2 linked regions of the Zobellia nedashkovskayae genome follow. The protein of the gene in region 1 interacts with the protein of each later gene in a pairwise test. Links are inferred from orthologs where the notes say so. Each region holds a gene or a part of one and is shown on either strand. Other genes may lie near its edges.

Region 1 (12,128 bases):
TTGTAGAACTTCAAAACGAAGGTTTTGAGGTAGTGATAATTGATGATTGTTCCAATTCATCTGAAAAGGTATTGGAGGGTATTTCTTCCATTTCTGGTAAAATGCCAATTTTTGAAAAGATTGATTTAAAGGAAAAAGCTAAAGTTGAAGATTTTTTTAAAAGACATCAAGACGTTCAAGGAGTGATTCATTTTGCAGCCTCAAAAGCCGTTGGCGAAAGTGTTCAGAAACCACTTTTGTATTATGAAAACAACATAGGTACATTGGTCTATCTTTTGAAAGAACTTTCTAAGAAAGACAACGCTAGTTTTATATTCAGTTCTTCTTGTACCGTTTATGGTCAGGCAGATGAAATGCCTATTAGTGAAAAGGCTCCGGTAAAACCAGCAGAATCTCCTTATGGGAATACCAAGCAAATGGGCGAAGAGATTATTCGTGACACATGTGCTGTAAATCCAAAATTGAAAGCTATTGCATTGCGTTATTTTAACCCAATGGGTGCCCATCCTAGTGGTAGTATAGGAGAATTGCCTATTGGTGTGCCACAGAACTTGGTGCCTTTCATAACCCAAACAGGTATGGGGTTAAGAGAGGAACTGTCTGTTTTTGGTGATGATTATCCTACGGAAGATGGTACATGTATTCGGGATTATATTTACGTGGTAGATTTGGCCAAGGCTCATGTAAAGGCATTGCAACGCTTGCTAGGAGGGAAGAACCAAGATAACTATGAGGTGTTTAACTTAGGTACAGGAAAAGGAAGTTCTGTCCTTGAGGTTATTCATAGTTTTGAAAGGGTTTCTGGTAAAAAACTGAATTATAAAATCGTAGATAGAAGAGCTGGAGATATTGTTTCTGCTTATGCAGATACTAAAAAAGCGAATGATGTTTTAGGTTGGAAATCTCAATATACTTTAGACGAAGCAATGAAGTCTGCTTGGGAGTGGGAGCAAAAAGTTAGGGCATAACCTTAATATATAGACTTTGCTGTTCATTATCTAGAATTATTTTTTTATCAGGCAAAACCAACATTGAATCAGAAACGTAGATAATTTATGGTTTTGAATTTTTCCGATAGTACAGAATTGCTTGCTAATGCAGAAAAAGCAGAGCTTTACAATAAGCTGGTAGCTCAACTGATAAAAGATTTTGGCCTGGCCAATATTTATATAGACCTGAGTTTAGAAATTCTTCCCGAAGAACTTAAGAGTGTTTTAAGGGAGAAGATATATCGCCTGATTATGGAGCGTTTTTCAGAATACCTGAATTTGCTCTATATAATAGATGTTCCGGAGAAAGCTTTTAAGGAGATTGCAGTAACCGATGTTGTAGAGGTAGCCGATCAGGTTACCTTTCTTATATTAAAAAGAGAGCTTCAAAAAGTTTATTTGAAAGCAAAATACTCCTAAAAATAAACTCTTACGAAAGGCATCCATGCATCAAGATATATACTTTTGCTATCATCATAAAGAACGTTGTAGCGAATACCAACAGTGAAATTTCGATCTGTATACCCTAATCCTAAGAATAGAGCGGGCGACCAATAATTATCTTCAATTGTAGATAAATCATTGAAACCAAGAGTTTGATTGATGCGTAATTGTTCTAATTCTGCAGAAATTTGTAAAAAATGTATGGGGTTGTAGAGCGAAATAATGCTTCCGCCATAGGCATAACGTTTACTGTCGTCATATTTGGCATAATTAAAAGTAAGACTTACACCACTTGAAAATTGCTCACTAAATTGATAGATAGCACTAGGTGACACTGAAGCATTAAAACCTCCATTGTTGAGTCCAAAGCCTAGTCCTCCGCCAAACCGTACCTTATTCCAAAAATCGGAGGGGGTAGAAGTGTTTTGTGCGGAACAATTTAATGCGAAAACGATAAGAAATAACACTAAAAAAGTGCTTTTGGAGAACTTATAAAGTTTTTTAATCATTATCTTTATTTTTTCAATATTGCGTACTAAGATACGTCCCACAAATGGGAATTATTGTATTTTTGTACCCATTTATTTGCATGACAGAGAATTTTCTATGGATAAATATTCTTTTCTAAATACCGCTCATACCTCTTTTTTTTCAGAGTTATACGACAAATATCTTATTAACCCCGATAGTGTAGAGCCTAGTTGGCGAGCCTTTTTTCAAGGTTATGATTTCGGAACCGAGACCGCTCTTGATGAGTTAGATGTTGAGGGTTTCGTAGCTCAAAACGGCACTCAAAATTCTATGGGTCAGCAGATGCCAGAGTCACTCCAAAAGGAGTTTCAGGTTATTCGGCTTATTGATGGTTACCGTAGCAGAGGTCATTTGTTTACAAAAACAAACCCAGTTCGCGAACGTAGAAAATACGAGCCATCATTGGATATTGAAAATTTTGGACTTTCACAAGGAGACCTAAGTACTGTTTTTAATGCAGGCGAAGTTGTTGGCATTGGGGTGTGTACTTTAAAAGAAATTATAGACCATTTGCAACACGCTTATTGCGATGCTATTGGTGTTGAATATATGTACATCCGTAAACCGGAACGCATACAATGGATTCAGGATTGGTTAAACGTTAATGCTAACCACCCTAAATTTGACGCTGAACATAAAAGGCGTATTCTTAGAAAGTTAAATCAAGCGGTTTCGTTTGAAGGCTTTTTGCATACTAAATATGTGGGTCAGAAAAGATTTTCATTAGAAGGAAACGAATCACTAATACCTGCGTTAGATGCTGTTGTAGAGCGTGCTGCCGAGCTAGGCGTGGAGCAGTTTGTCATGGGTATGGCACATAGAGGGAGACTTAATGTGCTTACTAATATTTTTGGAAAAGCGGCAAAGGATATCTTTAGCGAGTTTGACGGGAAGGATTATGAACAAGAGATTTTTGATGGTGATGTAAAATATCATTTAGGTTGGACGTCTGATCGTAAAACCGATAATGGTAAAAAAATAAAAATGAATATTGCTCCTAACCCTTCTCACTTAGAAACGGTTGGTGCGGTAGTAGAAGGTATAGCTCGTGCTAAGCAGGACGCCCATTTTCCTGATGATTTTTCAAAAGTACTACCTATAGTTGTACATGGTGATGCGGCTATTGCTGGTCAAGGTCTTATATATGAATTGGTTCAAATGGCTAATCTTGATGGCTATAAAACAAATGGAACTATACATATAGTGGTAAATAACCAAATTGGTTTTACTACAAATTATTTAGATGCTCGTACATCTACTTATTGTACAGATGTTGGGAAAGTAACTTTGAGTCCGGTATTACACGTAAATTCTGATGATGCAGAAGCTGTAGTACATGCGTCGCTTTTTGCCTTGGAGTATCGTATGCGTTTCAATAGAGATGTATTTATCGATTTATTGGGGTATAGAAAATATGGTCATAACGAAGGTGATGAGCCTCGCTTTACGCAACCAAAATTGTATAAGGCCATAGCTAAACATCAAAATCCGCGTGATATTTATGCGGAGAAATTGTTGGCAGAAGGAGTTATTGAAAAAGACTATGTAAAAGGGTTAGAAGAAGAGTACAAGGCTTCTTTGGAAGAAGAATTGGTAGATTCTCGTAAAGAAGATAAAACGGAGATAACTCCTTTTATGGCGGATGAATGGAAAGGCTTTGCCAACGTTCGTGAGTGGGAAATGATGGAGAAAGTAGATACCACTTTCGATAAAAAAGAACTTACCAAAATTGCCAAGGTCATTACGGAGCTTCCAAAAGATAAAAAGTTCTTGCGTAAGGTTGATAAGCTGATAAGAGATCGCAAGAAAATGTTCTTCGAGTCTGATAAGTTAGACTGGGCTATGGGTGAATTGTTGGCCTATGGTACATTATTGCAAGAAGGTTATGCGGTTCGTATGTCAGGTCAAGATGTGGAGCGTGGTACGTTTTCTCACAGACATGCCGTAATGAAGGTTGAAGAAAGTGAAGAAGAAGTAATCTTGTTAAATCATATTAGTGATAAGCAAGCTAAATTTCAGATATATAACTCATTATTGTCTGAGTATGGTGTAGTAGGTTTTGATTATGGTTATGCCATGGCCAGTCCTAATACATTAACGATTTGGGAAGCACAGTTTGGTGATTTTAGTAATGGTGCCCAAATTATGATTGATCAGTATATTTCGGCTGCTGAGGATAAATGGAAATTACAAAACGGTTTGGTGATGTTACTTCCACATGGTTATGAAGGACAAGGAGCAGAACATTCTTCTGCTCGTATGGAGAGATACTTACAGCTTTGTGCAAGAGACAATATGTATATTGCCGATGTTTCTACGCCAGCGCAGATGTTCCATATTCTTAGAAGGCAAATGAAAGTAAATTTTAGAAAGCCACTAATTATTTTCACGCCAAAAAGTTTATTAAGACATCCAAAAGCGATGTCTACGGTAGATGAATTAGCGTCGGGAGGTTTTCAAGAAGTTATTGATGATACTTCTGTTACGGTAAGCAAAGTAAAATCTGTTGTATTCTGTACAGGTAAATTTTATTATGATTTGCTAGCGGTAAAAGAAGAACAGAAAAGAGATGATGTGGCCTTGGTTCGTGTAGAGCAATTGTTCCCGGTTCCTTCTGAAAAGATGAAAGCAGTTATTGCAAAATATAAAAAGGCCGACGATTTGGTCTGGGCTCAAGAAGAACCAAGAAATATGGGTGCTTGGAGTCATATGATGATGCATTTTAGTGATGCGAATAAATTTAGAGTAGTTTCAAGAAGGTTCTATGCTTCTCCAGCTGCCGGTAGTTCTGTTCGTTCAAAAAATAGACATCAACAAGTAATCGATTATGTATTCGATAAGAGTAAGGATAATATGTCAAAACCAATGCCTAAACCAAGTAAAGGTTAAGGATTGGTTGTTCAAATAGTTAAGATAACACAGCAAATAAGTATAGCATGATATTAGAAATGAAAGTCCCATCTCCGGGCGAATCTATCACCGAAGTAGAAATTGCGGATTGGTTGGTTGAGGATGGTGATTACGTTGAAAAAGACCAGGCCATTGCCGAGGTAGATTCAGATAAGGCTACATTAGAACTTCCTGCTGAGGAAAGCGGAATAATTACATTGAAAGCTGAGGTAGGTGATGCTGTTGCCGTTGGTGCCGTAGTTTGTTTGATTGATACTGACGCAGCTAAACCGGCTGGTGACAGTGCTGAAAAAGATGTGGCGGAACAGAAGAAAAGTGAGCCTAAGAAAGAAGAGGCTAAAGCACCACAACCTGTTCAGGCTAAAGAAACTTACGCTTCTGGTGTAGCTTCTCCTGCTGCTAAAAAAATATTAAGTGAAAAAGGCATCGATTCTTCTGCTGTAAAAGGAAGTGGAAAAGATGGTAGAATCACTAAAAACGATGCTGTAACTGCTGTTCCTTCAATGGGTACACCTACAGGAGGAAATAGAGGGGAGTCCCGTTCAAAACTATCTATGTTGCGTAGAAAAGTTGCAGAGCGTTTGGTATCCGCTAAGAATGAAACTGCTATGCTTACGACTTTTAACGAAGTTGATATGTCGGCTATTTTTGAACTTAGAAATAAGTATAAAGAAGATTTTAAAGCTAAGCACGGTGTTGGTTTAGGTTTCATGTCTTTTTTTACTAGAGCTGTAGTGCGTGCATTAGAAATGTATCCATCAGTGAATTCTATGATAGATGGTAAGGAAATGATTTCTTATGATTTCTGTGATATCAGTATTGCCGTTTCTGGACCAAAAGGATTAATGGTACCTGTTATTAGAAATGCAGAAAACTTAACTTTCAGAGGTGTTGAAGCAGAGGTGAAGAGATTAGCTATTCGTGCTCGTGAAGGTGAGATTACTGTTGATGAAATGACCGGAGGTACATTTACGATCACCAATGGAGGTGTTTTTGGGTCTATGTTATCCACACCAATTATCAACCCACCTCAAAGTGCTATTTTAGGCATGCACAATATAGTAGAAAGACCCATCGCTAGAGATGGAGCTATCGCTATTGCGCCTATTATGTATGTGGCCGTGTCTTATGATCACCGTATTATTGATGGTAAGGAATCAGTAGGGTTCTTGGTAGCTATAAAAGAAGCATTAGAAAATCCAGAAGAATTATTGATGGATGGTAATGTAAAAAGAGCTTTAGAGATGTAGAATTACAACTCTTTAAAATACGGCCCCAAAGATTTTTAGCGTAGTTGCACTAAAATCTTTGGGGCTTTTTTATGGGGTATATTAATAGGATACGACCTTTGGAGTTCTGCAGGAACTACATTTTAAGGTAAACGCAATACTTGTCATAGTCAATAACTGCTTTTGCTTTTTTTAATACATCGGCGCCTATGATGCCGTCAACTGGCAAAGTATTATGAGCGGTAAGGGCTTGATTTACGTGAACAAGGTCAAAAAGTACGATTTTCAATTTTTTCTTCTTCCAATTGCCAATTTTAATCTTGTTTTTCGTGGATATTAAAGTTTCCATGTCAGTGGCTCCCGCTCCAGCAGCTTTTATTTCTGAAACTTCTGAAGCCAGTCCAAATTGCTCTATTTTATCAATTCCGATACAGGTGTTAGATGCTCCGGTATCTAAAATAAATCGTCCGGGAACACCATTTATTTTGGCTGATATTTCAAAATGATCTGTTTGAGTAAGTTTTAGGGGGATTTGGGTATATTTTTTTTTCCAAAGAAATTTTTTCAGAGAAGACATGTATTCTTTTTATCAAAGATAAGGCTATTTTTGCAGCATGATATTAACAGATACCCATACCCATTTATACAGTGAAGCCTTTGATGAAGATAGGGCAGCGGCCATTGAGAGGGCAATAGCTCTTGGTGTTAAGCGGTTTTTCATTCCAGCTATAGATTCAACTTATACGGAATCTATGTTTGATTTAGAGAAGTCTTTTCGGGACAATATTTTTTTAATGATGGGCTTGCATCCTACGCATGTAAAAGAAAATTATAAAGAGGAATTGAGGCATGTAAAAGAGATGCTTGAGCAGCGAAAATTTTATGCTGTAGGTGAAATTGGCATTGATCTATATTGGGACAAAACTTTTTTGAAAGAGCAGCAGGAAGCCTTTCGTGCGCAGATACAGTTGGCTAAAAAGTACAAATTACCTATAGTTATTCATTGTCGTGATGCTTTTGATGAAGTATTTGAGGTTTTGGAAAGTGAAAAGGGAGCCGATTTGTTCGGTATTTTTCATTGTTTCACTGGTGATGTTGAACAAGCAAAAAAAGCGATATCTTATAACATGAAACTTGGTATTGGGGGTGTTGTTACATTTAAGAATGGAAAAATAGATAAATTCTTAGCGGAAATTCCAATAGAAAATATTGTTCTTGAGACGGATTCACCTTATTTAGCACCAGTTCCTTACCGTGGAAAACGAAATGAAAGTGCATATCTTGTAAATGTTGCAGAGAAACTTGCAGATATTTATGATATTTCTGCTGAGGCTGTAGCGGATTACACTACGATGAATTCAAAGAAAGTATTTGGAATTTAAAAACGCTCAGTTGCACTCAATTATTTTAGTAAAAAATTAAACATTCTAGGTTTGACAGATAAAAGTAGCATCCTTTTAATATATACCGGCGGTACTATAGGTATGGTCAAAGATTATGAATCTGGCGCGTTAAAGGCTTTTAATTTTGATAAACTGCTTAAAAATATACCGGAGCTTAAGCTGTTGGATTGTCATATTAATTCGGTTTCTTTTGATGTGCCAATAGATTCGTCTAATATGAATCCTGCGCATTGGGCTGAAATAGCAACTATTATTGAAGAAAATTATGATACTCATGATGGTTTTGTTGTATTACATGGCAGTGATACAATGAGTTATACGGCATCTGCTTTAAGTTTTATGCTAGAAAATTTAGGGAAACCCGTTATTTTTACCGGTTCTCAATTGCCTATTGGGGATTTGCGAACAGATGCAAAGGAAAATCTTATTACCTCAATTCAGATTGCTGCTTTGCAGCATAATAAAAAACCTGTGGTGCAAGAGGTAGGCCTCTATTTTGAGTATAAATTGTATCGTGCCAATCGTACTACAAAAATTAATGCGGAGCACTTTCAGGCATTTGCCTCACTTAATTATCCTGAATTAATAGAGTCTGGGGTATACTTAAAGGTTAGTGAAGAATATTTGTTACCTTATGTGAAGCGTAAAAAGTTCAAAGCACATAAACATATGGATACCAATGTGGCTATCCTGAAGTTGTTTCCCGGTATTGGTCCGGCTGTTTTGCAAGGTGTAGTCAGTATTCCGGGTTTAAAAGGACTTATTTTGGAAACATATGGTGCAGGAAATGCTCCAAATGAGCCTTGGATGATCAATATTCTCAGAAAGGCAAAAGAAAATAACATTCATATTATTAATGTTACGCAATGTTCAGGAGGCAGCGTTTCTATGGGTCGCTATGAAACCAGTAAGCAGTTAGAAGAATTGCAAGTAATTAATGGTAAAGACATTACGACTGAGGCTGCTGTTGCTAAGTTAATGTATCTTCTGGGTAATAATGTTTCGGTCAAATTGTTTAAAAGTATATTTGAGACTTCACTACGTGGTGAAATTCAAGAAAATTAGCAGTTTTAATTTCATCAACTAACATTTTTTTTGTTATTTGGCCACCCCGTAAAAAAGGTGATCTTGTTTAGTTAGTTTATTGTTTAAACTAAAGGATAAGTGAAATTTAGAGAGGTGGCCGAGTGGTCGAAGGCGCACGCCTGGAAAGTGTGTATACACCAAAAGTGTATCGAGGGTTCGAATCCCTTCCTCTCTGCAGAACAAAAAGATTTTTCAGTATTAATTAGTTTAGACTGGAAATATTTGTAAGTTTAGTTTTTATATGCAAAATAGAAGTCTGTGCTTGATTATGTCAGGCAGAGGCACTGGTGTAACAGCCCGTTTCGATGTCATGACCCCTATTTGGGCCCCACTTCTCCGATGCAACGAAGTTTTACTTTTTTTATTGTGATTTTTTTTTATCTTTAACCCTATTAAATAACTAATTTAAGTTTGAACAAATGAAAAAATTATCCTCTATCCTAGCCGTGGGCGGGTTGTTTGTAATGAGTACAAATACTGTTAACGCAATGGCAACTACAGCAACAATGATGCAAGATGCACCTGCTGAAGCCGAAGTAGGTTTTACACAGATGTTGAAAGAAATGTTTATACAAGGTGGTGCCGGCTTTATGGGTATTGTTCTTTTGTGTTTGATTCTTGGTTTGGCAGTTGCAATTGAAAGAATTATTTATTTAAACATGGCAACCACTAATACTGGTAAGCTAAAACAACAAGTAGAAGATGCATTGGCCTCGGGTGGTGTTGAAGCTGCTAAAGAAGTTTGTAGAAATACAAAAGGTCCTGTTGCTTCTATATACTATCAAGGTTTGGATAGAGCAGGAGAAAGTATCGAATCTGCTGAGAAAGCTGTTGTAGCTTATGGTGGTGTTCAAATGGGTCAATTAGAGAAGAACGTTTCTTGGTTAGGCTTATTTATTGCTGTTGCGCCTATGCTTGGTTTCATGGGTACGGTAATTGGTATGATTCAGGCCTTCCAAAAGATTAGTGCTGTTGGTAACCTTAGTGCATCTCTTATTGCAGGTGATATCCAGGTTGCATTATTAACAACTGTATTTGGTCTTATTACTGCTATTATCCTTCAAATCTTTTATAATTACATCATTGCTAAAATTGATAGCATTGTTAATGATATGGAAGACTCTTCTATCGTTTTGATAGATATGTTGGTGGATCACAAAAAATAAGTCGCACACATAATACCTTAAATTATGCACAAAATTGTAAAGATTATTTTGGTTGTTGTGGGCTTAATAGGCGCTGCCTTGTGGTTCATGCTTCCAGAGGCTGAAATGCCGGCTGCTGAGGCAGCCAATAATGGGGCTCTTAATGCAATGTTCGCTATTACATGGTTGCTTTTAGGCGTAGCTGTAGTTTTTAGTGTGGCGTTTGCCCTCAAGAACCTTTTGTCAAATCCTGCGAATTTAAAGAAAAGTCTTTTTATACTAGTTGGTTTTCTTTTAGTTGTCGGAATTGGTTTTGTTATGGCTAGCGGTACAGATGTTAGTATCGAAGAAATGGCAAAAAGAGGCATAGAAACCGATGAATCTGAAATTAAGAAAATCGGTGCTGGTCTAAATGTATTTTTCATATTGACTCTTGTAGCTGTAGGAGCTATGCTTGCGGGTGGTGTGAAAAAAATGATTAAATAAATAAAGAACTAAATTATGTCTAGAAGAGGAGGACCAGCAGAGGTAAACGCCGGATCAATGGCAGACATAGCATTCTTGCTACTTATATTTTTCTTGGTCACAACGACCATTGAGACTGATGCAGGTTTAGATCGTATGTTGCCACCTATTGAGCCGCCTACGGAAGAACCGCCAGTTATTAAGCAGAAGAATATATTTACGGTTAATATTAACCGTAATGGTCAGTTGTTAGTTGAAGACGAGCTTATCGATATCAAAAAGTTACGAGAGAAGGCTATGGCTTTCTTGGATAACGGAGGAGCCCCATCAGGTTCTGCAGATTACTGTAGCTACTGTAAAGGTAAAAGACTGTCCGAGTCATCTGACAATCCAGCAAAGGCTATTATATCTTTGAAGAACGATCGTGAAACAAAGTATAGTACTTATATTACAGTTCAGAATGAATTGGTAGGTGCTTACAACGACCTTAGAAATCGTGAAGCACAGCGTTTGTATAAGAGAAACTTTACTGATATGGAAGCAGAATATCTTAATCCTGAGACCGAACCTAGTAGAAAAGAGGATCTCAAAGAAAAGGTTAAGCGGATTCAAGAGTTGTTTCCACAGAAGTTGTCAGAAGCTGAGACAGGTACAAGTAATTAATAAGAGCTAAAACAGAATATAATATGTCAAAGTTTGCAAAGAAAAAGGATGCCGGTTTACCAGCTGTGAACACTGCATCGTTACCTGATATTGTATTTATGCTTTTATTCTTCTTTATGACCGTAACGGTTATGAAAGATAGCTCTTTGAAAGTAGAGAATACTTTGCCAAATGCTAGTGAGACCAAGAAATTGGAAAAGAAGGATAGGGTTATATACATTTATGTTGGGCAACCAACTTCACAGTATAAAGCTCAATTTGGAGAAGAAGCTAGAATTCAATTGAATGACAAATTTTCATCTCCTAACGAAGTTGGTGATTACATTTTATCTGAAAGAGCAAAGAAGCCGCAGGAAATTCAAAACGTTTTGACTACAGCTTTAAAAGTAGATAGGAATGCGAATATGGGATTGATATCCGATATTAAGTTGCAGTTAAGAGAAGTAAATGCACTTAAAGTCAATTATACGACTTATGATGGTGATGCTTTCAATAACTTGCAGTAGTAGTTCTTAAACTTGTAAGTACAAGCGCCTCGGAATTTTTTCCGAGGCGCTTTTTATTTGCTTAATTTTGACTTTATGATGCGTTATTTATGTGGATTACTTTTTTTGTGCTGTACAGGTGCAGTTGCTCAGTCTGGTATTGATTCAACGAATGTTGACTCCAAGTACTTAGAGGATCAGTTCTATATTGGAATCACTTATAACTTTCTTCTAAATCAACCCGAGGGTGTAAGCCAACGTAATCTTTCCTATGGTCTACAGGCAGGTTTTATAAAAGATATTCCATTAAATCAAAGCCGGACTACCGCTATGGGTATTGGTGTAGGTTACGGTGTATATTCTTATTACTCCAATCTTATGGCAGAGGAGACATCCTCCGGTAATTTATATAGTATTCTTGAAGATGATGATTTCAATAGGAATAAGGTAGAAACACATATGCTAGAGGTTCCTTTTGAATTGCGTTGGAGAAACTCTACGGCATCTGAGTATAAATTTTGGAGATTATACGCCGGAATGAAATTGGGTTACGTATTTGGAGGGCGATCAAAGCTGGTGCCTACTGATTCAGGAAAAGTATCATTTTATAATGAAGACATTAGAAGTTTTCAATATGGATTGACCTTAAATTTTGGGTATAATACTTTTAATCTTCATGCGTATTATTCGTTAACTAGCCTTTTTAATGATAATGTTGTGGTCGGGTCGGAAAGCCTGAATGCGAAAGCCCTTAGAATTGGACTCATTTTTTATATTT
Region 2 (16,366 bases), 1.3 Mb from region 1 along the record:
TCGTTTTGGACCTATGGTTCAGATGGGTACTGTTGATGACGAAGAAAAACCAAAGTTTGCAAGTCTATTGCCTGAACAATCATTGGCCAGTATTACTTATGATGAGGCTATGGAACTTTTTAAGCTTCCAAGAAAGTTAGGGGTTTATGAAGGGGAGGAGATAGAAGCTAATGTAGGTAGGTTTGGACCTTATGTACGTTTTGGTAAGAAATTTGTCTCATTAGAGAAAGGTGAAAGTGCCTTTGATGTAGATTTTGATCGTGCGGTTGAGTTAATAAAGGAAAAACAAAAGGCAGATGCACCTATATACACCTATGAGGATAAAGAAGTAACTAAAGGTACCGGTAGATTTGGACCGTTCATTAAATGGGATGGTATGTTCATTAATGTTAATAAGAAATATGATTTCGATAATCTTTCGAACGATGATCTTATTGAGTTAATTGAGGCTAAAAAGCAGAAAGAGATTGATAAAGTTGTTCAGAACTGGCCAGATGAAGGTATTCGTATCGAAAAAGCTAGGTGGGGCCGTCACAATATCTTAAAAGGTAAGATTAAGGTAGAGATTGCGAAATCTGTAGATGCAACAAAAATATCTTTGGACGAAGCTAAAAAGCTCATCGAGCAAAAAACTCCAAAGAAAAAAACTAAGGCAAAAGCGAAGCCCAAGGCTAAGGCGAAGCCAAAAGCAAAAAAGTAAAAGTCCTAAGTACGTGCGTATTGGTTATGAATTAATAGTTTTATAAGATAGAAAATAGAGGCGCATCATATGCGTCTCTATGATTTAAACATAAATAATCTTTAAGAATAAATGGCATTTGATTTTTTAGTTCCAGTAGAAGACAAAGTAATGGCTCACTGTGAACTATTTGCCGCCCAATCTTTGGGTAAGCATACAAGAATACATAACAAAAGAGATGGTCTTCCTGATCTGGAAAATGTTTCCATTGCCCTTTTGGGGGTAAAAGAGTCTAGAAACGCTTTTGAAAAGAAGACGGAAAAGCTAGATGTTTCAGCAATTCGTATTCAGCTTTATAAGCTATTGCTAGGAAACTGGAATTCAAAATTGGCCGATATGGGCGATATTGAGGAGGGGGCAACAGTAGAAGACACTTATTTTGTAGTAAAGAATACACTCTCGGCACTTCTTGAAAAGAAAATAATTCCCATTATAATAGGTGCAACTCAAGATATTACGTATCCTGCCTACCGTTCGTTTGACGGTATTGTAGACTTGGTGAATTTGGTTGCGGTAGACAGTAGGTTTGACTTTGGTATGGATGATGAGCTTATCTCATCACATTCATACATGAGCAAGATTATTACTGATAAGCCCAATAATCTATTCAATTTCTCTAATATAGGGTATCAAAGCTATTTTAATGCGCAAGAAGAAATAGACCTAATGGAGCGCCTCTTTTTTGATGCCTACCGTTTAGGTGAGCTGGGTTCTGATATTTCTTTAGCCGAACCAGTCCTGCGTAATGCACATATGATAAGTATGGATGCTCGAGCAGTTAGAGCTAGTGAAATTGGATTATCTAATGATTTTTCTCCCAACGGATTTACTGGAAGAGAGATATGTGCCATAGCAAGATATTCGGGAATTAGTGATAAAGTGAGTATTTTTGGCATCTATGAAATGGAAAATACCAATCAATCGTGCCAGCTGATGGCCCAGATAATTTGGTATTTCATCGAAGGTTACAATTTTAGAAGAAACGAATCGCCTTTTGAGAGTAGTGAAAACTTTACAAAGTATATTGTACCCACAGATACCGAAGAGCTTACCTTTCACAAGAGTCACCTAACAGATAGGTGGTGGGTAGAGGTGCCTTCTATACTAACGCCGCATACTAAATCAAATTCATCGGCGTTATTACCATGCACTAAAAAGGACTATTTGGAAGCGTGCGACCAAAACATTCCTGAGCGGTGGTTCAAGGCCTATAAAAAAGGTTTTAATTGAGTAAAAAAAATATATAGTATAATTGCTATCGATACAATAATTTGATTAAATCACAGTTTTAGAGTGTAGAATTAAATCATAGTATTTGCAGTTTATAACCAGAATCGAAATTTAACCTAAAGTATGAAAAAGCTATTGTTATCATCTATAGCGTTTGTTTTTTTGCTCAGCAGTTGCGGATCAAAGACAAAGGGAGAGCTAGTTGGGGTCCAAGGAAAGAAGTGGTATCCTGAGAAACCTCATGGGATGGAACTCATTCCAAGAGGATCCTTTATCATGGGAAAATCCGAAGAGGACCAAGCAAAAACTCTGAACGCGCCAACAAAGACCGTAACGGTCAGATCGTTCTACATGGATGACACTGAGATTACGAATAGCGAGTATCGCCAGTTCGTAGAATGGGTGCAAGATTCCATAACTAGAACAAAATTGGCCATATTGGCAGACGAATTAGGTCTTGGGCCAGAGGATGAAGGTATTGGCGAGTATGCATTTAAAGATGCGGATACGACTAAACTTTCGGCTTATGACAAGTACATGTTGGATAATTATGCCGGCATGGGCGAGACTGGTTTTGAAGGACGTGGATTGAATAAAGACCAAGATCTTGTTTGGGATATTTCGGATTATCCAGATGAGTACTATACAGAGGTTATGGATTCATTGTATATTCCTGAAGAAGAGTCTTATAACGGTCAGCGTACTGTTGATGTTACAAAATTGAAGTACAAGTATAGCTGGATGGATATTGAAGCTGCCGCACGTTCTAGAACAGGAAGCAGAAAAGATTTTATCCGCCAAGAAGAACTTGAAATCTATCCTGATACAACAGTTTGGATTCGTGATTTCGAATATTCGTACAATGAACCAATGCATAATGATTATTTCTGGCATGATGCATACAGTGAATATCCAGTAGTCGGTATTTCTTGGCAGCAGGCAAGAGCTTTCTGTAACTGGAGAACAAAGTTCAAGAACGATGATCAAAAAAGTAAAGGCAAGCAATTTGTAAACCAATTCAGGTTACCAACAGAAGCTGAATGGGAGTATGCTGCCAGAGGAGGTATTGAAGGAGGAACTTACCCATGGGGTGGACCTTATGTAATAAGCGATACAGGTTGCTTTATGGCAAACTTTAAACCGCAAAGGGGGGATTATGCAGCAGATGCAGCTTTATATACTGTAGAAGCCAAATCATATGAACCAAACGACTTTAATCTTTACAACATGGCCGGTAACGTGTCTGAATGGACAAACTCTAGTTATGATCCATCATCTTACGAATTCGTTTCTACTATGAACCCTAACGGTGGCGATGGGGCAAATGCTAGAAAAGTAATACGAGGTGGTTCTTGGAAAGATGTGGCTTACTTTTTGCAGGTAAGTACAAGAGATTATGAATATGCAGATTCTGCCCGTAGTTACATTGGTTTTAGAACCGTTCAGGATTACATGGGTGAAGAAGATTCAACTCAATAGAAAGTAAGAGTAGAGTAGATTAAAAGATGACACAGCTGGCTAAAAGTATTGCCTACAGTACAGGAAAACCAGTAGATAAAAATACAATATTAGTAGTATTTCAAAAATCAAGTCGGAATACTACTTTAGTAAAAGTTTTAAATACACAAATACAAATACACCATCAGATTCTTCTAGCCATAGAAGATGACGATAAACAAATCAAACAGTAAACCAAATCTTTATTATTAACATTAATTTTTAAATTAAACCTTAAATTATGGCACAGTCAAAATCAACAAAAAAATTATTCAACATGGCCTACGGCCTTGGAGCATCAGTAGTAATTCTTGGTGCTTTGTTTAAGATTCTTCACTGGGAACTTGGACCGCTTAACGGTGGTATTCTTCTCGCGATAGGTCTTATTACAGAAGCACTTATTTTTGCAATTAGTGCATTCGAGCCAGTAGATGACGAGTACGATTGGTCTTTGGTATATCCAGAATTAGCCGGTGGTGCTTCTATGGGAGTTGCAAAAAGCAACGAAGCTCAAGAAATTAAAGAAGCAGAAGCTTCATTGTCTGGTAAATTAGACGACTTATTAAAAGAAGCCGGTGTTGATGCTAGCTTAATGGAAAGTCTTGGATCTAGTATCCGTAATTTCGAAGGTGCAGCTAAGGGTATTGCCCCAACAGTTGACGCTATGGAGTCTACAAGAAAGTACTCTGATGAAATGGTACAAGCTGCAGCTCAAATGGAGTCTTTGAACAGCTTATATAAAGTGCAATTAGAAAGTGCTAGTAAACAAGCTTCAGTTAATGAAGAAGTTGTACAAAATGCATCTGCTCTTAAGGATCAAATGGCATCTTTATCTACTAACCTTTCTTCTTTAAACGGAGTTTACGGTGGTATGTTAACCGCAATGACTAGAAACTAATTAGAGATTAGTTAACCCCAAATCAATTAATTAATCAAACCTAATTAAAAAAACATGGCAGGAGGAAAAGCAACACCACGTCAGAAGATGGTCAATCTAATGTATTTGATCTTCATCGCGATGCTGGCGCTAAACATGAGCAAAGAAGTACTTGCAGCTTTCGGGATTATGAACGAAAAGATGGAGACTTCAAACGAAAAGACTACAGAAAGTAACCTAGCTTTCTTAGGTGGTCTAGAAACTAAAGCAGGAGAAGATTCCGAAAAATACGGAAAGCTTTATAAAGATGCTGAGAAAATCAAGCAGATGTCACAAGAGTATTATGACTATCTAGAAGGCCTTAAAAATGGCATGACAGAAGGTTTAGAAGATGCTACTGACTATGCAAAAATGGATAATTCTGATTTCTTAGATCAGCAATTCTTTCAAGGAGACAATCTATCGGAAGGTGGAAAGGAATTCATGAGTAGAATTAGTGATTACCGCACACAAGTGGCGGCTATTGTACCAAAAGATTTGAAAGAATCTGTAAAGTCTCGTTTCGCAACCGGTGATGAAAACGGTAAGGAATTAAAGAGAGATGGTAGCAAGCAAGATTGGATCAATTACCACTATGAAGGTTACCCTTTAATAGCTTCTTTAGCAAAACTTACGGCGCTTCAAGCAGACGTAAAAGCTACAGAAGAAGACGCTCTTAAAAGAATGTTGGAAGGTGAATTAACGAGCCAAGTATCGCTTAAGAATTTCGCAACATCATTGCAGGCTAGTAAATCTGCTTTTTACTCTGGTGAGAAGTATGATGGTAAGATTATCATTAGTAAAACAGATAATTCTTCTACTCCTGTAAAAGCTGAATTAACATTAGACGGAAGAAAACTTTCTGAAGGTTCTGATTATAAATTAGAAGCTGGTGGTGTTAAGATGTTGATCGGAGCAGGTTCTGCTGGTGATCATACTGTAGAAGGTACATTGTACTTTAAGCAAGATGGAGAAGAGATTCCAGTAGAAGTAAAAAACAGTTTTGCAACTATAAGCAAGCCTAACGCTGCTTTAATTGCTGCTGATAAGATGAACGTTGTTTATCGTGGAGTATCTAACCCAATGTCTATATCAATACCAGGTATACCTAATAACAAAGTAAGTGCTCGTGCTCCAGGTTTAAAATCTGTAAGCGGTAGTAAGTACATTATGAATCCTGGTACAGGTAGAACGGTTACTATTACAGCTTCTGGTACATTGCCAGATGGTCAGGGTGTGTCTTCTAAGTCTGAATTTAGAATTAAGGATATCCCAAGACCTTCAGGTTCTGTAAGTAAGCAGACAGGTAGCACTAAAATGCCAAGATCTAACATGGAAATTGCTACTATTGGCGCAATGTTAGAAGACTTTGATTTTGATTTGAACCTAAAAGTTAGTGGTTTCAAATTTAAAGTTCCTGGTCAGCCTACTGTAAGTGTTAACGGAAGTAGATTGAACGCTAATGCCAAATCAGCCCTTAAGAGAGCTAAAAGAGGTGATGCTGTTCAGATATTTGATATCCAAGCTTACATTACAAATAACAAGAGTTATAAATTGAAGAAAGTATCTCCGGTTGTAGTGGAGATTACAAACTAATAACAACTAGTAAAACCGGGCAATCTTTTGATTGCTCGGTAATTTAAAATATTACAAAGATGAATTGGAAAAATGCTTTAGTAATTGGTGCAGTAACATTGTTGCCAGTTTCCATGATGGCTCAGGCGAACATTTTGAACGCCAAAAAGCCAGAGGAAATAGGCATTAAGACCGAAGCTCAAAAAGCTTTGGACAATGATGCTCCCCTCAAGTATGGTTATGTAGATGATCGTGACATTCTTTGGTCTAAGACCGTTTGGGAAGTTATTGATTTAGATGAAAGGGTAAACTTTCCCTTATATTATCCTACTGACACCATTGATATAGGTAAAGATAGAAGGTCATTGTACGATGTTCTTTTGAAGAACATTCAGAACGGTAAGCTAAAAGATGTTTATGCAGATTCTTATTTTACGGATAAGCGTAAGTTTAGCGACCTTTCTAGTACGTTGCAAAAGGTAGATACTACAGATTATGGTTACGAACAGATCAATGCAGGTGAAGCACTTTCTCCTGAGTATGTGATGAAGAGAGACCTTTCTGCTGCAGATATCGAAGAATACCGTATAAAAGGTATGTGGTATTTTGATAAACGCCAAGGAGAATTAAAATATCGTTTGTTAGGTATTGCTCCAGTTGCACCAGACGTTAACTTTATCGATGATGAATCTATGAATCCAGGTGATGCAAATGTTGAGCTGTTTTGGGTATGGTACCCAGATGCACGCCAGATTTTGCACGAGGCTAAGGTTTTCAACCAGAGAAACTCCGCACAGCCTATCTCTTTTGATATGTTGTTAAACGCAAGAAGATTTAATGGTGTAATCTATAGAGAAGACAACGTTCATGGCGATCGTAAGGTAAATGATTATGTTACCGATAATGCCTTGTTTCAGTTGTTAGAAGCCGGTAGAATTCAAGAGGTCATAAGAGACCGTGAACAAGACATGTGGGCCTACTAGTCCCTAGAATATTCCAATTCAAATAGTATTGAGCGCCCTGACAATTTTTGTCGGGGCGTTTTTTTGTTTGCCAATTTTCTACCTTTGCTATATGGTAGATTATTTAATCGTAGGACTTGGTCTTGCAGGTATTTCATTTTGTGAACAATTAGAAAAAAACAACAAAACCTTTAAGGTTGTAAGTGATGCTTCTCAAACTTCTTCAATCGTCGCAGGGGGGTTGTATAATCCTGTTATCCTTAAACGTTTTACATTGGCCTGGCAGGCAGAAGAACAACTTAAGCTAGCTAAGTCCTTTTATGCGGATTTAGAGCGTAAATTAGATGTGAAGTTAGATTATGCACTTCCGGTCTATCGTCGGTTTCATTCTGTGGAGGAGCAAAATCAATGGTTTGTTGCTTCTGATAAAAAAGGTTTGGACGTATTCTTAAATACCACGATTAAGCCAAATATGAATGGCAGTATAGATGCTCCGTTCGGATATGGAGAAGTTATGCATACCGGAAGGATTGATACTAAAAAGCTGGTTTTGTCTTATAAAAAGTACCTTCAAGAAAAAGACGTGCTGTCTGAGGAGACTTTTGATTTTGATGATTTACATCTTACTGAAAATGGAGTTGATTATGGTTCCTTTTCTGCTAAGCAAATTGTTTTTGCCGAGGGGTTTGGATTGAAGACCAATCCTTTTTTCAATTATTTGCCAATGCAAGGCTCCAAAGGAGAGTATCTTTTTATTGAAGCTCCTGAACTAAAAGAAGAAAGAGCCATAAAATCTTCCGTTTTTGTTATTCCTCAGGGAGATGATATATATCGCGTGGGTGCCAATTATGAACACCATGATAAAACTAATTTGCCTACAGAAAGTGCAAAAGAAGGTCTTTTGGCAAAATTGAGAACTGTACTTAAGTGTGAGTTTACGGTTGTAGGTCAGGTGGCAGGTGTGAGGCCAACTGTAACGGATAGGAAGCCTTTGGTAGGCAGACATCCTAAGTTTAAACAATTGTATGTGCTTAATGGTTTTGGTTCCCGTGGGGTATTAATAGGTCCTTCAGTGTCAGAGCAATTATATGCCTACGCTGAAAACAACGAATCATTAGATCCAGAATTAAACATAGCCCGGTTTACTCAGAAATTTTTTCGCTAAGCTTTTCCTTATATTTAACTGCGGCTTTTGGGTCATAATGAATAAAAAAGTTAATCCAGATGTTTCTTGAAAGACGCACAATTAAGGGCATGAAAACAATCATGGTAACCACAATAGCTATAAATGAGTGAACCAATGTGGCACCAATAAATAAGAAGCTAATAACAAATGCGGCCACGGCAAAAGCAATTCCCACACCATAACTAACATACATAGCGCCATAAAAAAACGAGGGTTCTATTTTATATTTAGTTCCGCAGGTAGAACAGCGCTCGTGCATATTGAATATTTTACCCAAATGATACGGGTTTTTGTCTTCATACATGCTCTCTTCATGACATTTGGGACAACTTCCTGTTAAAATGCTGTATAGTTTGTTTCCTTTTTTTAACATTTGCAAAACTTTAGGTAAAAGTACAATTTTGACTTTTCTTTGGACGTAACGATCATTACAAAATATTGTTATTTTTCACAAACAGTAAACCACCTTTTAGGCATGATGCCTATTTGAATCTAGAATTTTTTAAAGTATGTTGAACATTCATAACCTTTCCGTTTCTTTTGGCGGAGAATATCTTTTTGAGGAAATATCCTTTCGTTTGAATGGTGGTGATCGGGTTGGTCTAATCGGAAAAAACGGAGCGGGTAAGTCAACGCTTTTAAAAATGCTTTCCAAAGACATGCCTATAGATTCGGGCACAATTGCAATGGAGAAAAACATTAAAATTGGTTTTCTTCGTCAGGATATAGATTTTGTTTTAGGCCGTACCGTACTGGAAGAGGCTTATCAGGCTTTTGTAGAAATAAAGGCTTTAGAGCTTAGATTAGATGATATAAACCATCAATTAGCAGAGCGAACGGATTATGAGAGTGATATTTATCATCAACTCATGGTAGATTTGAGCGATATAACCCATCATTATGAAATACTGGGTGGTTACAATTATCAAGGAGAAACAGAAAAAATATTATTAGGTCTTGGTTTTAACCGCGAAGACTTTGATAAGAAAACGGATACATTTTCGGGCGGTTGGCGAATGCGGATTGAATTAGCAAAACTGTTACTGCAAAGTAATGATGTATTGTTACTGGATGAGCCAACCAACCACTTAGATATTGAATCTATTATTTGGTTGGAACAGTTTTTAAGAGGATATACGGGTGCAGTTGTAATTGTTTCTCACGATAAAATGTTTTTGGATAATGTTACCAATCGTACCATAGAGATTTCTTTGGGCCGTATCTACGATTACGGTAAGCCTTATTCACAGTTTCTTCTTCTTAGGGGGGAAATAAAAGAGCAACAAATGAATGCTCTAAAGAATCAAGAAAAGGAAATTCAACAAGCAGAACGTTTGATTGAGAAGTTCCGCGCCAAAAGTTCCAAAGCCTCTATGGCGCAATCCCTTATCAAGAAATTAGATAAGATGGATAGGATTGAGGTGGATCAGGATGATAACGCGGTAATGAATTTACATTTTCCAGTGTCTATAACTCCTGGTAAAGTAATAGCAGAAATAGATGAGCTTTCTAAAAGCTATGGTGAAAAAGATGTTTTGAAAGGTGTTAATCTACTTTTGGAACGAGACAGTAAGACGGCTTTTGTGGGGCAGAATGGCCAGGGGAAATCTACATTGGCTAAAATCATGGTAGGTGATCTTGACTATGGCGGTAAAATGAAGCTGGGGCACAACGTGCAGATTGGTTATTTTGCCCAAAACCAGGCTGAATATCTTGATGGTAGTAAAACTATCTTAGATACAATGATTGATGCTGCCAATGAGAAGAACAGGAGTAAGGTAAGAGATATTCTAGGTTCCTTTTTGTTTAAAGGAGATGAGGTAGAGAAATATGTAAAGGTACTTTCCGGTGGTGAGCGAAACCGTTTAGCTCTTGCCAAAATGCTCTTACAGCCTTTTAACGTATTGGTTATGGATGAGCCAACCAACCACTTGGACATTCAATCTAAAAATGTATTAAAGCAGGCATTACAGAATTTTGATGGAACGCTGGTTCTTGTTTCTCACGACAGGGATTTTCTTCAAGGGCTGACCAATAAGGTGTATGAGTTTAAAGACAAGGTCATTAAAGAATATTTAGGTGATATAGATTATTACTTAGATCAACGTAAAGTTGAAGATTTTAGGGCAATCGAAAAAAAGCAGGAACAACAAAAGAAAACCGCCGTTCCAAAATCTAGCGCAACAGATTTTAAAGAGCAGAAGAAGTTAAAGTCACTAAAAAATAGACTTAGCTCTGTAGAGGCCGATATTTCTAGACTGGAAAAGGAAATTGCTGATATAGATCATAAACTCTTAATGGATTACGACAAAACTATAGAGGTTCCTAACTTCTTTGATGGTTATCAAAAGAAGAAAAAGCAGTTGGAGCAAATGATGGTTAAGTGGGAAGAAATTACCCTAGAACTAGAAAACTAATGGTTTTTTTGTGTAAGCTATAGTAGTGAATTTTTACTCACAACAGATTATTAGGTTTTCACAACAATATAGTGCAGTTAAACGATATTTTTTGTTTTTCATCTGGATTTAGGCTTATTTTTGTAGGGTAATTCTCAAAGAATTGCATAAACCCAAACTGTCAACCAAAAAAATAAACAATTGTATGAAAAGTCTATTTAGTTTTTTAGTGCTTTTTTGCATCACGGTGCATACGGTCTTGGCCGAAGTTCCAAACAAAGAGATGGAGTCACTAGTGGCGCTTTATAATTCTACAAATGGTGACTCATGGGTAAGATCCTGGGATATAACAGACGATGTTAGTACATGGGAGGGTGTTACGATTAGAAATAACCGTGTGGTAGAAATCAATCTTTTCAATAATAATCTTCAAGGAGTTATTCCAAGTAGTATTGGTGGGCTGGAAAAGCTAGAATCCTTGAATTTAGCTTTTAATGGCATAACAGGAGAGCTACCTAAAGAAATAGCAGAACTTTCTAAACTTCGTATTTTAAAGATTGAAATGAATCGTATTAAAGGGGAGCTTCCGCAAGAGCTTGGGAACATGAAAAGCTTAATGGAACTTACTGCTTTTAATAATTTCATTACAGGAAGTATTCCGGAAAGTATAGGAGATATTAAAAATCTCAAAGTTTTGAACTTATCCAGTAACAGCTTAAAAGGAAACATACCAAAATCTGTTGGTGGTTTAGCGCAGTTAGAAAGTTTAGGTCTTTTTGAAAACACGTTGGAAGGAAGTATTCCTTCTGAAATAGGTGGACTAACAAAATTAAAGGAACTTGTACTAGCCAATAATCAATTAGGTGGTGAGGTGCCAGAAGAGTTTGGTCAATTGGCCAGTCTGGAGGTTTTACAGATTCAGAATAACAAATTTGATTCTTTCAAAAGCCTTCATACATTAAACGAAAAGCAATTCTTGGTTTTTGACTACGATAAAGAAGAAGATAAGATAGATTTCAAAAATGTTGAGTACGGCAGAACTAGAATGGCCGACACAAAATTTGAAGACGAATAATAGAATATAGATTTCCATAATTTATTAGTTAATTTGGTTGAAGGGATGCAGATATGCATCCCTTTTTTTATGATAATTTCAAAAAAAGTAGTTTTAAGATACATTTAACTAAAGCCGCTTAAACTATTAAATAGATTTGCAGTCCAACCAACTGGCCAAATGCCCTCCTAACTTATGAATACACGTAAGATCCTCTTATCCGTTCTTGGTATTTTGTTGATTATTGCCGCGGGATTTGCTGCAATGGCAATTGTAAAAAGCAAGAAAACCTTAAGACCAAAACCAGAAAAAGTTATTAAAACTGTTTTTGTAGATACAGTTAAAAACGGAAACGTTCCTATTATCATTCCAGCAAACGGTAATCTAAGCGCAAAGCAAAGAGTAGAATTATACTCAGAAGTTCAAGGTGTTTTCAGAAAGGGTAACAAACTCTTTAAAGCTGGACAGGCATATAAGTCAGGCGAAACTATTATTCGCATAGATGCATCGGAATATGCGGCCAGTGTTCAATCCGCTAAAAGTAACCTCTACAATTTAATTACGTCCATAATGCCTGATTTAAGGCTAGATTATCCTGAGATATATCCAAAGTGGCAAAAATATCTTAGTGACTTCGATATGGAGAAAAGTACTCCGGCCTTGCCTGAAATGACTAATGAAAAGGAAAAGTATTTTATTTCCGGTCGTGGTATACTATCCAATTTTTATGATGTAAAGAATTTAGAACAACGGTTGTCAAAATATAGAATTTCAGCTCCGTTTAGTGGTATTCTTACAGAGGCTCTGGTTACAGAGGGTACATTAGTAAGATCAGGTCAAAAGCTTGGTGAGTTTATTAATACAGATGTTTACGAAATGGAAGTGGCCATTGGTAAAGCATATAGTGATCTGTTAAAGGTTGGTGAAAACGTAGAGTTAATAAATCTAAACGGAACTAAAACTTATACAGGAAAAGTGGCGCGTGTAAACGGGAGTGTTGATTTGGCTTCCCAGACAATCAGGGCCTATATAGATGTATCAGACGAAAATCTTAGGGAAGGAATGTATTTGGAGGCTAATTTAGATGCTAAGCAAGAAGAAGATGCCATTGAAATAGACAGAGGCCTTTTACTTGAGGATAATAAAATTTTTGTTGTACGTGACACCATTTTGGATATAATAGACGTAAAACCGGTTTATTTTTCTGATAGAAAGGTGGTACTGAAAAATGTACCCGACGGACTTACTATTGTTTCTAAGCCAGTGGTAGGTGCCTATGCTGGAATGCTGGTCAAGGTTTTTGATGAGAGCAACATAAAAACCGCCGAATAATGAGGAATATAATCTCTTATTTTATAAAGTATCATGTAGCGGTAGACGTCTTTGTTTTGGCTTTTATGGCTTTCGGTATATTTGGAGCATTATCTTTAAAATCCAGCTATTTTCCGCTTACGGACTCTAAGAATATAACAATTGCTATTACTTACCCAGGCGCTTCCCCGCAAGAGGTAGAAGAAGGTATTGTACTTCAGATTGAAGATAACCTAAAAGGTCTTGAAGGCGTTGATAGGGTTACGTCTACTGCTAGGGAAAATAGTGGTGTTATAAATGTTGAAATCGAAAAAGGGCGTGATATCGACTTTATGCTTTTGGAAGTCAAGAATGCGGTAGATAGAGTGCCTACATTTCCAACGGGAATGGAGCCGTTGATCGTTTCGAAATTAGAAGTTGTCCGAGAAACTATAACTTTTGCGGTAAGTGGTGAGAATATACCCCTTGCTACTTTAAAACAAATAGGCAGACAAGTAGAAAACGAGCTTCGTGCAATAGAAGGTATTTCACAAATAGAAATGAGTGGTTATCCCTTGGAAGAAATAGAGATAGCTGTTAATGAAAATAATTTACTGGCATACGATATATCTTTCAGCGAAGTTTCTCAGGCGGTAGCCAATGCTAACATATTGGTTACTGGAGGTAATATTAAGACCGATGCCGAAGAGTATTTAATACGTGCTAACAATAGGTCTTATTATGGCGATGAGTTGTCTAATATGGTTATTAGGGCTGATCCTTCCGGTAGTACCATACGATTAAAAGATGTAGCGGTCATCCGCGATCGTTTTGAAGAATCACCTAATGCTTCTTACTATGATGGTAACCTTTCGGTAAGTGCTTCTATTACGAGTACAAATACTGAAGATCTTCTTGGTTCCGCAGAAAAAGTAAAAGACTATATTGAAGATTTTAATCACAGACATAATAATATACAGCTGCATGTGGTAAGTGACCGTAGTATCACACTTAACCAACGTACGCAATTGCTTACCGAAAATGCCATTGTGGGTATGATTTTGGTACTTATATTTTTATCACTGTTTTTAAATACACGTCTTGCCTTTTGGGTAGCCTTTGGTCTGCCTATTTCCTTTTTGGGGATGTTTATTTTTGCAGGATTTTTTGATGTAACCATTAATGTATTATCGCTTTTTGGTATGATAATCGTTATTGGTATTCTGGTGGATGATGGTATTGTAATTGCAGAGAATATTTATCAGCATTACGAAAAAGGAAAAACGCCGATACAGGCTGCTATTGATGGTACTATGGAGGTGATACCTCCCATTGTTTCGGCGATTATTACCACTTTGTTGGCATTTTCGATTTTCCTCTTTTTAGATGGAAGAATAGGTGATATTTTTAGTGAGGTGTCCGTTATTGTAATTCTCACTTTAGTGGTGTCATTGGTAGAGGCACTAATTATTTTACCAGCGCATTTGGCACATTCAAAAGCTCTGAAGACTATAGATAAGAAACCTAAAACAACTATCGGTAAAGCTTTTGCTAAATTAAGGGTCATAAACGAAATGGGAGACCGTTTTATGGTTTGGATGCGAGACAAAGCGTACAGTCCTGCTTTACGTTTTGGATTACGTTATAAAGTGCTAATGTTCGCTTTTTTTATAGTTGCCTTTTTTCTCACTTTGGGATCAATAGGTGGGGGGATTATTAGGACTTCATTTTTTCCTCGGGTTGCCAGTGACCGAGTTTCTGTTGATTTGTTAATGCCTAATGGAACTAATGAAAAAGTAACAGATTCTATAATCTCGTTAATTGAAGAGAAATCTATCATTGTAAACCAAGAGCTTACTGATAAGTACTTGAAAGGGACTGGCAAAAAGCTTTTTGAAAATACCATCAAAAGAATTGGTCCAGGTAGTGCAGCGGCTTCGTTAGACATAAATCTTTTACCGGGTGAAGAGCGACCTGATGTTATCAGTTCCGATATGGTTACCAATAGACTTCAAGAGTTGATGGGCCCGGTAATTGGTGTAGAAAGCCTTATTTACGGTACTGGAGGGAATTTTGGTGGTAGTCCGGTTTCAGTTTCTCTTTTAGGAAATAATATTACAGAACTTAAAGCTGCAAAAAAGGAACTTAAGGGAATATTAGAGAATAATGCGTTACTTAAAGATGTAGCGGATAATGATCCAGCAGGTATTAAGGAAATAAGACTTGAGCTCAAAGAAAATGCCTATTTATTGGGGTTAGACCTTCGCACGGTAATGAATCAAGTAAGAGCAGGATTTTTTGGTTCTCAAGCGCAACGTTTTCAGAGAGGTCAGGATGAAATTAAAGTATGGGTAAGGTATGATAGAGAAAACCGTTCGTCCATTACGGATTTGGATGAAATGCGTATTGTAACCCCAAACGGAAACAAAGTTCCTTTTAAGGAAATAGCAAGTTATATAATCGAAAGAGGAGACGTTGCTATAAACCACCTGGAGGGCCAACGTGAGATTCAAGTTTCGTCTGATATTAAGGATGAGAAAACTACAAGTGCCACGGATATCATGAGTGAAATCCGTACAGTGATAATGCCTGAAATTCAATCTAAATATCCTACGGTTACCGCATCTTATGAGGGTCAGAACAGAGAGGCTGCCAAAATGAGTAGTTCTATAAAGGTGGTAGGATTAACCGTGTTATTGTTGATTTATATAACCATCGCATTCACATTCCGAAGTTTCAGTCAACCATTGTTACTTATTTTGTTGGTGCCGTTTAGTTTAACGGCGGTTGCTTGGGGTCACTGGATTCACGGTTTCCCAGTTAACATTCTATCTATGTTGGGTATCATTGCCTTAATAGGTATTATGGTTAATGATGGTCTGGTTCTCATTAGTAAGTTCAATGGAAACCTGCGTGACGGAATGAAATTTGACGATGCTATTTTTGAGGCTGGCCGTTCTCGTTTTAGAGCTATATTTTTGACGTCCATAACCACTATTGCAGGTTTAGCTCCGCTATTGTTGGAAAGAAGTAGACAGGCGCAATTCTTAAAGCCTATGGCTATATCTATTGCCTACGGAATTGCTTTTGCAACAGTTCTAACCTTGTTATTGTTGCCTATATTCTTGGCATTCAGTAATAGGATAAAAGTGACCACTAAATGGTTAAAAACAGGTAATGATATTACCAAGGAAGAAGTAGAACGCGCCATAAAAGAGCAAAAGGAAGAGGGTGAAATGCTAGAGAAACCTAAGCTTGTATTGAACGGTGCTGCTCATGACGTAGTCAAAGATTCAGAAATAGCGGGCAATACATCATCCAACACCAATCTAAAGAAACCAGAATAGGAATGATTAAACAATTTATAGCCGCCTTTATTTTTCTTTTTATCACGGTAGGGATTTCGGCGCAAGAAAAACGTCTTTCAAAAGAAGAGGCAGTTCGTTTGACTTTAGAAAATAACTTTGGAATAAAAGTAGCTGGTAATCAAGTGAAAATTGCCGATAACAATCAAGGGGTGC

The links.
Region 2: the proteins of IWB64_RS03205 (region 1) and IWB64_RS08635 interact in binary tests that used the Escherichia coli proteins (3 or more experiments, as listed by UniProt). The link is inferred for Zobellia nedashkovskayae from one-to-one orthologs.

What each region holds. Positions count from the first base shown.
Region 1 is NZ_JADDXR010000002.1:740,669-752,796, reverse strand. The notes cover bases 1,670-5,053. They hold IWB64_RS03205 (2-oxoglutarate dehydrogenase E1 component), read left to right. Parts: upstream 1,670-2,039; coding sequence 2,040-4,853; downstream 4,854-5,053. Other genes in these bases: odhB (2-oxoglutarate dehydrogenase complex dihydrolipoyllysine-residue succinyltransferase), read left to right, coding at 4,901-5,053; IWB64_RS03210 (alpha-ketoglutarate decarboxylase), read right to left, coding at 1,670-1,942. Also shown: UDP-glucose 4-epimerase GalE, read left to right, coding at 1-968; IWB64_RS03215 (hypothetical protein), read left to right, coding at 1,056-1,409; more of IWB64_RS03210, read right to left, coding at 1,406-1,669; more of odhB, read left to right, coding at 5,054-6,124; IWB64_RS03195 (retropepsin-like aspartic protease family protein), read right to left, coding at 6,240-6,680; IWB64_RS03190 (TatD family hydrolase), read left to right, coding at 6,718-7,485; IWB64_RS03185 (asparaginase), read left to right, coding at 7,537-8,571; IWB64_RS03175 (MotA/TolQ/ExbB proton channel family protein), read left to right, coding at 9,012-9,758; IWB64_RS03170 (hypothetical protein), read left to right, coding at 9,783-10,223; IWB64_RS03165 (ExbD/TolR family protein), read left to right, coding at 10,239-10,865; IWB64_RS03160 (ExbD/TolR family protein), read left to right, coding at 10,889-11,371; IWB64_RS03155 (porin family protein), read left to right, coding at 11,447-12,128. UniProt on the Escherichia coli protein: E1 component of the 2-oxoglutarate dehydrogenase (OGDH) complex which catalyzes the decarboxylation of 2-oxoglutarate, the first step in the conversion of 2-oxoglutarate to succinyl-CoA and CO(2).
Region 2 is NZ_JADDXR010000002.1:2,042,150-2,058,515, forward strand. What follows is about bases 8,147-11,068. They hold IWB64_RS08635 (ABC-F family ATP-binding cassette domain-containing protein), read left to right. Parts: upstream 8,147-8,614; coding sequence 8,615-10,522; downstream 10,523-11,068. Other genes in these bases: IWB64_RS08630 (DUF983 domain-containing protein), read right to left, coding at 8,147-8,478; IWB64_RS08640 (leucine-rich repeat domain-containing protein), read left to right, coding at 10,707-11,068. In the rest of the region: topA (type I DNA topoisomerase), read left to right, coding at 1-700; IWB64_RS08600 (formimidoylglutamase), read left to right, coding at 812-1,969; porK (T9SS ring complex lipoprotein PorK/GldK), read left to right, coding at 2,093-3,448; porL (type IX secretion system motor protein PorL/GldL), read left to right, coding at 3,708-4,364; porM (type IX secretion system motor protein PorM/GldM), read left to right, coding at 4,419-5,978; porN (type IX secretion system ring subunit PorN/GldN), read left to right, coding at 6,038-6,940; IWB64_RS08625 (NAD(P)/FAD-dependent oxidoreductase), read left to right, coding at 7,032-8,084; more of IWB64_RS08630, read right to left, coding at 8,062-8,146; more of IWB64_RS08640, read left to right, coding at 11,069-11,576; IWB64_RS08645 (efflux RND transporter periplasmic adaptor subunit), read left to right, coding at 11,751-12,887; IWB64_RS08650 (efflux RND transporter permease subunit), read left to right, coding at 12,887-16,192; IWB64_RS08655 (TolC family protein), read left to right, coding at 16,195-16,366. UniProt on the Escherichia coli protein: Genetic data indicate it may be involved in ribosome assembly or function.